One region of the Streptomyces sp. B21-105 genome, then DNA from elsewhere that is predicted to be linked to it. Evidence: predicted binding sites of a transcription regulator. Region 1 holds the regulator's gene; the other holds the start of a gene.
What was found. The regulator HrcA, encoded in region 1, represses chaperone genes, less so after heat shock. The targets are predictions, from matches to a motif close to TTNGCACTCNGNNNNNCNGAGTGCNAA.

Region 1 (4,975 bases):
CCCGCTGCGGGTACTGCGACTTCAACACCTACACCGCGACCGAGCTGCGCGGCACCGGCGGGGTCCTCGCCTCCCGCGACAACTACGCCGACACCGTGATCGACGAGATCCGGCTGGCCCGCAAGGTCCTCGGCGACGACCCGCGCGAGGTCCGCACGGTCTTCGTCGGCGGCGGCACACCGACCCTGCTGGCCGCGTCCGACCTGGTGCGGATGCTGGGCGCGATCCGCGACGAGTTCGGCCTCGCGGCGGACGCCGAGGTGACGACGGAGGCCAACCCGGAGTCCGTCGACCCCGCCTATCTGACGGCGCTGCGCGAGGGCGGCTTCAACCGGGTCTCGTTCGGCATGCAGAGCGCGCGGCAGCACGTGCTGAAGGTGCTGGACCGCACGCACACGCCGGGCAGGCCCGAGCGGTGTGTGGCGGAGGCGCGGGCGGCGGGCTTCGACCACGTCAACCTGGACCTGATCTACGGCACTCCGGGCGAGTCGGACGAGGACTGGCGGGCCTCGCTGGGGGCGGCCCTGGGCGCCGGACCCGACCATGTCAGCGCGTACGCCCTGATCGTCGAGGAGGGCACCCAGCTGGCCCGGAGGATCCGCCGCGGCGAGGTCCCGATGACCGACGACGACGTGCACGCCGACCGCTATCTGATCGCGGACGAGGTGATGTCGGCGGCGGGCTTCGACTGGTACGAGGTCTCCAACTGGGCCACGTCGAGGGCGGCCCGCTGCCTGCACAACGAGCTGTACTGGCGCGGCGCCGACTGGTGGGGCGCGGGGCCGGGCGCGCACTCGCACGTCGGCGGGGTGCGCTGGTGGAACGTCAAGCATCCGGGGGCGTACGCGGCGGCGCTGGCGGGCGGGCGCTCGCCCGGCGCGGGACGTGAGCTGCTGTCGGACGAGGACCGCCGCGTGGAGCGGATCCTGCTGGAGCTGCGGCTGAAGGAGGGCATTCCGCTGGCGCTGCTGCGGGAGGCGGGGCTCGCGGCCGCGGTCCGGGCGCTCGCGGAAGGACTGCTGCGGCAGGGGGCCTACGACGAGGGCCGGGCGGCGCTGACCCTGCAGGGCCGGTTGCTGGCGGACGCGGTGGTGCGGGACCTGGTGGACTGAGGGGTCGAACCCCCGCGACAGCGGGGAGCACGACCTGCTCGGCCGCGTGGACGAACTGATCGACGGATCACCTCCGCGCGGGCGGAGAGCAGTCCACCGGTCCCGGTGAAGCAACGGCTCGGCATGCGTCAGGGCTCAGGGCACGGTCACGTGGTCGATGAGACGCTCGACACATCCCAACAGTTCCGGTTCCAGGTCCCGGTAGGACTCCACCCGCTTCAGGAGCGCCTGCCACACCGCCCCGGTGTTCTCCGACGGCCAGCCCAGCGCCCGGCACACGCCCGTCTTCCAGTCCTGGCCGTGCGGGACCCGCGGCCACCCCGCGATCCCCAGGGACGCCGGTTTCACGGCCTCCCAGATGTCGATGTACGGATGTCCGACGACCAGGGCGTGCTCGCTGGTCACCGACTGCGCGATGCGCCACTCCTTCGTTCCCGGCACCAGGTGGTCCACCAGGACGCCCAGCTTCGCGTCCGGGCCGGGACCGAACTCGGCGACGATCGACGGCAGGTCGTCCACCCCCTCCAGGTACTCCACGACCACGCCCTCGACGCGCAGGTCGTCGCCCCACACCTTCTCGACCAGCTCGGCGTCGTGCCGGCCCTCGACGTAGATACGGCCGGCGCGGGCGACCCGGGCGCGGGCGCCGGGGACGGCGACCGAACCGGAGGCGGTACGGGTGGGACGTACCGGTCCAAAAGGCGGTCTGACGAGGGTCACAACCCTGCCCTCCAGCAGGAAGCCGCGCGGCTCCAGCGGGAACACCCGGTGCTTGCCGAAGCGGTCCTCCAGGGTCACCGTGCCCGCCTCGCAGCGGATCACCGCGCCGCAGAAGCCGGTGCCGGGCTCCTCCACCACCAGGCCGGGCTCCGCCGCGACCTCGGGAACCGGCGCCGGCTTCTTCCAGGGAGGGGTCAGGTCGGCGGAGTACTGGCGCATTCTGATGACGATAGGAGAATCCCGGCTGCGGGCTTACGGCGACACGCCGAACCGCGCCGCGAGCGCGTCCCGCTGCGCCCGCACGAACGCCGCGTCCACCACGGCCCCGTGACCGGGCACGTACCGCGCGTCCTCGCCGCCGAGGTCGAGGAGCCGGTCGAGGGCGGCGGGCCAGCGCGACGGAACGGCGTCCGGGCCGGCCTGCGGGTCGCCGGACTCCTCGACCAGGTCGCCGCAGAAGACCGTCTCGGGCTCGCCGGGCGCCGCACCCGGGACGAGGACCACCAGGTCGTGGGAGGAGTGTGCGGGGCCCAGGTTCGCCAGCAGGACCTGCCGGCCGGCGCCCAGGTCGAGCGTCCACTCCCCGGAGACGAAATGCCGGGGCCGGACGAGCGTGTCCGCGGCCTCCGTCGCCACCGCCTCGTCGACGCCCTGCCGGACCGCGTCCTCCCTCAGTTCGTCGGCCCGCACGGAGTCGATGCCCACCGCCCCGAACACCTCCGCGCCGGCGAACGCCGCCGCACCCAGCACATGGTCGAAATGGGGGTGCGTGAGCGCGAGATGAGTCACACGCCCGCCGGCGAGCGCCTCACTCTGCGCCCGCAGCAGCGACCCCTCCGCCAGGGTCGATCCGGCGTCGATCACGAGCGCCGCGCCCGCCCCGACGACCAGCCCCACCGTGCAGTCCCAGCCCGGCAGCCGGCACCGGCCCACTCCGGCCGCGACCCGCTCCCATCCCAGCTCTTCCCAAGTCATTGTCATCCCGCGACGCTAACCGCACGGCATCCATGCCGGGCACGACCTTGCCCCGGGTGTACCCCACAGCCGTACACTGGCCGGGGAACGCTGGCACTCGCATGTGAAGAGTGCCAAACGCGAGGGCCCAGGGGACTGGGGGACGAAATTCTGGAGGTGTGCGCGCGATGCTGAGTGAACGCAGGCTCCAGGTGCTGCGCGCCATCGTCCAGGACTACGTCGGCACCGAGGAGCCCGTGGGCTCCAAGGCGCTCACCGAGCGGCACAACCTCGGCGTCTCCCCGGCGACGGTCCGCAACGACATGGCCGCCCTGGAGGACGAGGGGTACATCGCCCAGCCGCACACCAGCGCCGGGCGCATCCCCACGGACAAGGGCTACCGGCTCTTCGTCGACAAACTGGCCGGCGTCAAGCCGATGACCGGCCCCGAGCGGCGCGCCATCCAGAACTTCCTGGACGGCGCGGTCGACCTCGACGACGTCGTGGCGCGGACGGTACGGCTGCTCGCGCAGCTCACCCGGCAGGTCGCCGTCGTGCAGTACCCGTCGCTGACCCGTTCGACCGTGCGGCACGTGGAGCTCCTCTCGCTCGCGCCCGCCCGCCTGATGCTGGTGCTGATCACGGACACCGGTCGGGTCGAGCAGCGGCTGGTGGACTGCCCGGCGCCGTTCGGGGAGTCCTCGCTGGCGGATCTGCGCGCGCGGCTCAACAGCCGCGTGGCCGGCCGCCGGTTCTCGGACGTGCCGCGGCTGGTGGAGGATCTGCCGGAGGCCTTCGAGGCCGAGGACCGCGGCACCGTCACGACGGTGCTCTCCACCCTGCTGGAGACGCTCGTCGAAGAGAACGAGGAGCGGCTGATGATCGGCGGAACCGCCAATCTCACCCGCTTCGGACATGACTTTCCCCTCACCATCCGGCCCGTCCTGGAGGCCCTCGAGGAGCAGGTCGTGCTCCTCAAGCTCCTTGGCGAGGCGGGGGATTCGGGCATGACCGTACGCATCGGTCACGAGAACGCCTATGAGGGGCTCAACTCCACTTCGGTGGTGTCGGTCGGCTACGGTTCGGGCGGCGAGGCAGTCGCCAAACTCGGCGTGGTCGGACCGACCCGCATGGATTACCCGGGAACGATGGGAGCGGTACGAGCGGTGGCACGGTACGTCGGACAGATCCTGGCGGAGTCGTAAGTGGCCACGGACTACTACGCCGTCCTCGGCGTGCGCCGCGACGCGTCGCAGGAAGAGATCAAGAAGGCCTTCCGGAGGCTCGCGCGCGAGCTGCACCCGGACGTCAACCCGGACCCGAAGACCCAGGAGCGGTTCAAGGAGATCAACGCCGCCTACGAGGTGTTGTCGGACCCGCAGAAGAAGCAGGTCTACGACCTCGGCGGCGACCCGCTGTCCCAGGCGGGCGGCGGTGGCGCCGGCGGCTTCGGGGCGGGTGGCTTCGGCAACTTCTCCGACATCATGGACGCGTTCTTCGGCACGGCGTCGCAGCGCGGGCCGCGCTCGCGCACCCGGCGCGGCCAGGACGCGATGATCCGGCTGGAGATCGACCTCGAGGAGGCCGCCTTCGGCACCACGAAGGACCTCCAGGTCGACACGGCGATCGTCTGCACGACGTGCAGCGGCGAGGGCGCCGCCCCCGGCACCAGCGCCCAGACGTGCGACATGTGCCGCGGCCGCGGCGAGGTGTCGCAGGTGACCCGGTCCTTCCTGGGCCAGGTCATGACCTCGCGGCCGTGTCCGCAGTGCCAGGGCTTCGGCACCGTCGTGCCGACCCCGTGCCCGGAGTGCGCCGGCGACGGCCGGGTCCGTTCCCGTCGCACGCTGACGGTGAAGATCCCGGCCGGCGTCGACAACGGCACCCGCATCCAGCTCGCGGGCGAGGGCGAGGTCGGCCCCGGCGGCGGCCCCGCCGGCGACCTGTACGTGGAGATCCACGAACTGCCGCACGCGCAGTTCCAGCGGCGCGGCGACGACCTGCACTGCACGGTGACCCTGCCGATGACGGCGGCGGCCCTGGGCACGAAGGTGCCGCTGGAGACGCTGGACGGCCTGGAGGAGGTCGACATCCGGCCCGGCACCCAGTCCGGTCAGTCGATCCCCCTGCACTCCCGGGGCGTCACGCATCTGCGCGGCGGCGGGCGCGGCGACCTCATCGTGCACGTC
Region 2 (4,975 bases), 2.4 Mb from region 1:
ACGCCGCCCGGCTGCGCGCCGCCCACCGGGCCAGGGTCGCCGTGGCCCGGCGCTGGGGTCTGGGGAAGGTCCCGCTGACGCCCCCGGCGCCGCCCGCGCGCAAGCCGGAGATCACCACCCGCAAGGGCTTCGAGGTCGACGACCACGAGAAGCTCGGTCTCCCGCCGGTCTTCACCAGGGTCCCCACCGAGGACAAGGTCGTCTTCCTCACGATCGACGACGGCGCCGAGAAGGACCGGGCGTTCCTGCGCATGATGAGCGAGCTGAAGATCCCGTACACGGCCTTCCTCAGCGACTACCTGATCAAGGACGACTACGGGTACTTCAAGGAGATGCGGGACCGGGGGGTGGCCCTGAACAACCACACGCTGCACCACCCCTACCTGCCGGCCCTCTCCTACGCCCGTCAGAAGCACGAGATCTGCGGGATGCAGGAGGTGATCCGGAAGCGCTACGGGGCCCGCCCCGCCCTCTTCCGGCCGCCCTTCGGCAACTACGACCAGGACACCCTGCGCGCCGCGAAGAGCTGTGGCGTGCGTTACGCGCCGCTCTGGGGCGAGGAGGTCTTCGTCGACCACTGGGAGTACCGCGAAGGGGACCGGGACCTGCACCCCGGTGACATCGTGCTGACGCACTTCCGGGGCCGGGGCGAGTGGAAGGGCACGATGCCGGACCTGGTCCGCCGGTTCCTGGACAAGGTCACGGCGAACGGCTACGCGGTGGCCCGTCTGGAGGACTACCTGTGAGGGCGCTGAGGGCGCGGCAGAAGAGCGCGCGACGGACGGCCGTCCCGCTCGTCCCGCTCGTCCCGTCCATCCAGTCCATCCCGTCCATCCCGCTCGTCGCGCTCGGCGCGGTCGTCGTGCTCGTCCTGACGACCCTGAGCGGCTGCGCCCAGTCCGTCGACCCGATCGAACGGCTGGGCAGGAAGGCAGCGGCCCGGGTCCATCCGGCGAGCTCGGCGAGCCCGGCGGACGCGGCAGGTTCGGCGGGCTCGGCGGGCGCGCCGGGGAGGGCCGCCGGTCAGCCCGCCTACCGCCGCTGGGGTCTGACGGCCCCCCTGACCCCCGCCCCGGCCCGTCCGGCCCGTCCGGCCCGCTCCCCGGCCGGCAGCCCGGGGACGGCTCTCCCGCCGGTCGTGGACCACGTCCCGACCGACGACAGGGTCGTCTTCCTCACCTACGACGACGGCGCCGAACGCGACCCTCGCTTCGTCGACATGGTGCGCGAACTGCGCCTGCCGGTCAGCATGTTCCTCACCGACAGCGTGATCGGCCCCGGCTACGGCCGGCTGGCCCGGCTGCAGTCGGTCGGGGCGAGCGTCCAGAACCACACCCTGGACCACCCGGCCCTGCGCGGCCTGCCCTACGCCGGCCAGCGCGCCGAGATCTGCGGTCAGCAGGACAAGCTGCGCGCCCGTTTCGGCCAACGCCCCCGCCTCCTCCGTCCTCCCTACGGCGTCTACGACACGACCACTCGGCGCGCCGCCGCCGACTGCGGCATCGCGGCCGTCGTCCTGTGGCGCGCCTCGATGGGCCCCACGGGCCTCACCTACGCCCACGGTCCCCACCGCCTCCGCCCCGGCGACGTCATCGCCGTCGCCCCGGACGAGACGACGGCCCCGGACCTGAAGGACCGCACGACGCGGCTCCTGCGCCAGATCCAGCAGGGGCACCTGACGGTGGCCCGCCTGGAGGACTACGTCTAGGCCTCGGCGCCCGGGGCGAGCCTTCGCCAGGCGGGCATACGTCAGGCGAGCCCGAGTCGGGCAGGCATGCGTCAGGCGAGTACGAGGGGTCGGGAAGATCAGCCCGTCCGGCGTTTGAGGACGAGGCCCGTCCAGGGCCGAAGCGGGGGGTCTGGGGGGCGGCAGCCCCCGGTGCGGGCCCACACGAACACCGGGGCAACGAGGACACTCACGTGAGCGAAAAGTGGGCCGACGCGCCGCCGTCATTGGCACTCCGCTTGACCGAGTGCTAATCGCGGTCATAGTCTCGGGTCTGGCACTCCCCACTGGAGAGTGCCAAACGCGACGGGCAGGTCCGGCACCCGCGACGACGGATCCACCTGGTCGCCACCTCAGACAGTTAGCCCCGTGAGATCTCCGAAGGGGGAGGTCGGATCGTGACGACCACCAGCTCCAAGGTTGCCATCAAGCCGCTCGAGGACCGCATTGTGGTCCAGCCGCTCGACGCCGAGCAGACCACCGCCTCTGGCCTGGTCATCCCGGACACCGCGAAGGAGAAGCCCCAGGAGGGCGCTGTCCTCGCGGTGGGCCCGGGTCGCTTCGAGAACGGCGAGCGCCTGCCGCTCGACGTCAAGGTCGGCGACGTCGTCCTGTACAGCAAGTACGGCGGCACCGAGGTGAAGTACAACGGCGAGGAGTTCCTCGTCCTCTCGGCTCGCGACGTGCTCGCGATCATCGAGAAGTAATTCACCCAGTTTTGCAGTGAACTGCGCTCCTGGCCCCGCGTGTTTGTGAAGCCGGGTGCCGGGGGCGCAGTTCGTTTCTCCCACTTTTTCCGAGAGGGCTGAACCGCTCCCATGGCGAAGATCCTGAAGTTCGACGAGGACGCCCGTCGCGCCCTCGAGCGCGGCGTCAACAAGCTTGCCGACACGGTCAAGGTGACGATCGGCCCCAAGGGCCGCAACGTCGTCATCGACAAGAAGTTCGGCGCCCCCACCATCACCAACGACGGTGTCACCATCGCCCGCGAGGTCGAGCTCGAGGACCCGTACGAGAACCTCGGCGCGCAGCTGGTGAAGGAGGTGGCGACCAAGACCAACGACATCGCGGGCGACGGTACGACCACCGCCACCGTGCTCGCCCAGGCGCTGGTGCGCGAGGGCCTGAAGAACGTCGCCGCGGGCGCGTCCCCGGCCGCCCTGAAGAAGGGCATCGACGCCGCCGTCAAGGCCGTGTCCGAGGAGCTCCTCGCGACCGCCCGCCCGATCGACGACAAGGCGGACATCGCCGCCGTCGCCGCGCTGTCCGCCCAGGACCAGCAGGTCGGCGAGCTCATCGCCGAGGCGATGGACAAGGTCGGCAAGGACGGTGTCATCACCGTCGAGGAGTCCAACACCTTCGGTCTGGAGCTGGACTTCACCGAGGGCATGGCCTTCGACAAGGGTTACCTGTCGCCGTACTTCGTGACGGACCAGGAGCGCATGGAGGCCGTCCTCGAGGACCCCTACATCCTCATCAACCAGGGCAAGATCTCCTCGATCGCCGACCTGCTGCCGCTGCTCGAGAAGGTCATCCAGACCAACTCCTCCAAGCCGCTGCTGATCATCGCCGAGGACCTCGAGGGCGAGGCGCTCTCCACCCTCGTCGTCAACAAGATCCGCGGCACCTTCAACGCGGTCGCCGTCAAGGCCCCGGGCTTCGGTGACCGTCGCAAGGCGATGCTGCAGGACATGGCCGTCCTCACCGGCGCCACCGTCATCTCCGAGGAGGTCGGCCTCAAGCTCGACCAGGTCGGCCTCGACGTGCTGGGCTCCGCCCGCCGCGTCACCGTCACCAAGGACGACACCACCATCGTCGACGGCGGCGGCAGCTCCGAGGACGTCACGGGCCGCATCGGCCAGATCAAGGCCGAGATCGAGAACACGGACTCCGACTGGGACCGCGAGAAGCTCCAGGAGCGCCTCGCGAAGCTGGCCGGCGGCGTGTGCGTGATCAAGGTCGGCGCCGCCACCGAGGTGGAGCTGAAGGAGAAGAAGCACCGCCTGGAGGACGCCATCTCCGCGACCCGCGCCGCGGTCGAGGAGGGCATCGTCTCCGGTGGTGGCTCCGCGCTGGTCCACGCCGTCAAGGTCCTCGAGGGCAACCTCGACAAGACCGGCGACGAGGCCACCGGTGTCGCGGTCGTCCGCAAGGCCGCCGTCGAGCCGCTGCGCTGGATCGCCGAGAACGCGGGCCTCGAGGGCTACGTCATCACCTCCAAGGTCGCCGAGCTCGACAAGGGCCAGGGCTTCAACGCCGCGACCGGCGAGTACGGCGACCTGGTCAAGGCCGGCGTCATCGACCCGGTCAAGGTCACCCGCTCCGCCCTGGAGAACGCCGCCTCCATCGCCTCCCTCCTCCTGACGACCGAGACCCTGGTCGTCGAGAAGAAGGAAGAGGAAGAGCCGGCCGCCGGCGGTCACGGCCACGGCCACTCCCACTGACCCAGGTCAGCCCCCGCACCACCGCCGAGGCCCGGCCCCCCGTTCCACCGGGGCGCCGGGCCTCGGCGCGTGCGGCCCTGTTCGGTGCCCTCCGTCAGCCGTTCTGCTGCACCAGGAACCTGACAGGTTCGGCCAGCACGGCCCGGGCCCCTTCCTCGTCCGCCAGTCGCGCGGCGAGGGTGGCCTCCGCCAGCCCCTGAGGGAGGGCTTCGGCGAGCTTCAGGCCGCGCACGGCACGCACGTCCACGTTCGGCAGGGTGAGCCCTGCCTCGGCATCCGCCACGGCGGCCCGCCACCCCTGGGGAGTCACGTCGTCGCGCAGCCGGATGAACCGGTCGTCGATGTACCGGTGCCTCAGGTCGACGGACGAGAGGGAGGCGGCCAGCGTGGCGTTCGCCCGGTGCCCTGCCCAGGTCCACCAGCGCCCGTCACTGTCACCCCGCCGCGTGATGACGGTTCCGGCCAGGTCGCGACAGGGCACCGGGGTGGTGCGGCGGACGGAGTTCACGGACACGCGCGGACGGCTCGCAGCCGAGGTGAGCTACGCCATTCGGGTTGTCCGCGCCATATGATCCCTCGGGTGTCGGTGAACCCAGCAGAACACCACTACGCCCAGGCCGCTGTCCGGCACTACAAGGACGGCGTCTTCCTCCAGGACGGCGCGCGGCTGCCCAACGCCGACCATCACTACGGCTTCGCGGTCGAGTGCGCTCTGAAGAGTCTGCTGCTCCGCTTCACCGCGGCCACGATGGATCCGAAGAAGCCCGGAGGGCTGCCGTCCAAGTCCCCCTGGATCAAGGACCCG

Region 2: the regulator HrcA is predicted to act here: its motif matches at 1,954-1,980, upstream of groES (co-chaperone GroES).

What each region holds. Positions count from the first base shown of each region.
Region 1 covers NZ_JARUMJ010000001.1:3,283,994-3,288,968, reverse strand. The annotation lists gene hemW (radical SAM family heme chaperone HemW) at 1-1,112, shown strand, start outside; gene QA802_RS14830 (DUF3097 domain-containing protein) at 1,248-2,051, opposite strand; gene QA802_RS14825 (MBL fold metallo-hydrolase) at 2,085-2,813, opposite strand; gene hrcA (heat-inducible transcriptional repressor HrcA) at 2,975-3,991, shown strand; gene dnaJ (molecular chaperone DnaJ) at 3,992-4,975, shown strand, end outside.
Region 2 covers NZ_JARUMJ010000001.1:5,638,914-5,643,888, forward strand. The annotation lists gene QA802_RS25600 (polysaccharide deacetylase family protein) at 1-746, shown strand, start outside; gene QA802_RS25605 (polysaccharide deacetylase family protein) at 824-1,708, shown strand; gene groES (co-chaperone GroES) at 2,125-2,433, shown strand; gene groL (chaperonin GroEL) at 2,545-4,170, shown strand; gene QA802_RS25620 (hypothetical protein) at 4,265-4,684, opposite strand; gene QA802_RS25625 (hypothetical protein) at 4,751-4,975, shown strand, end outside.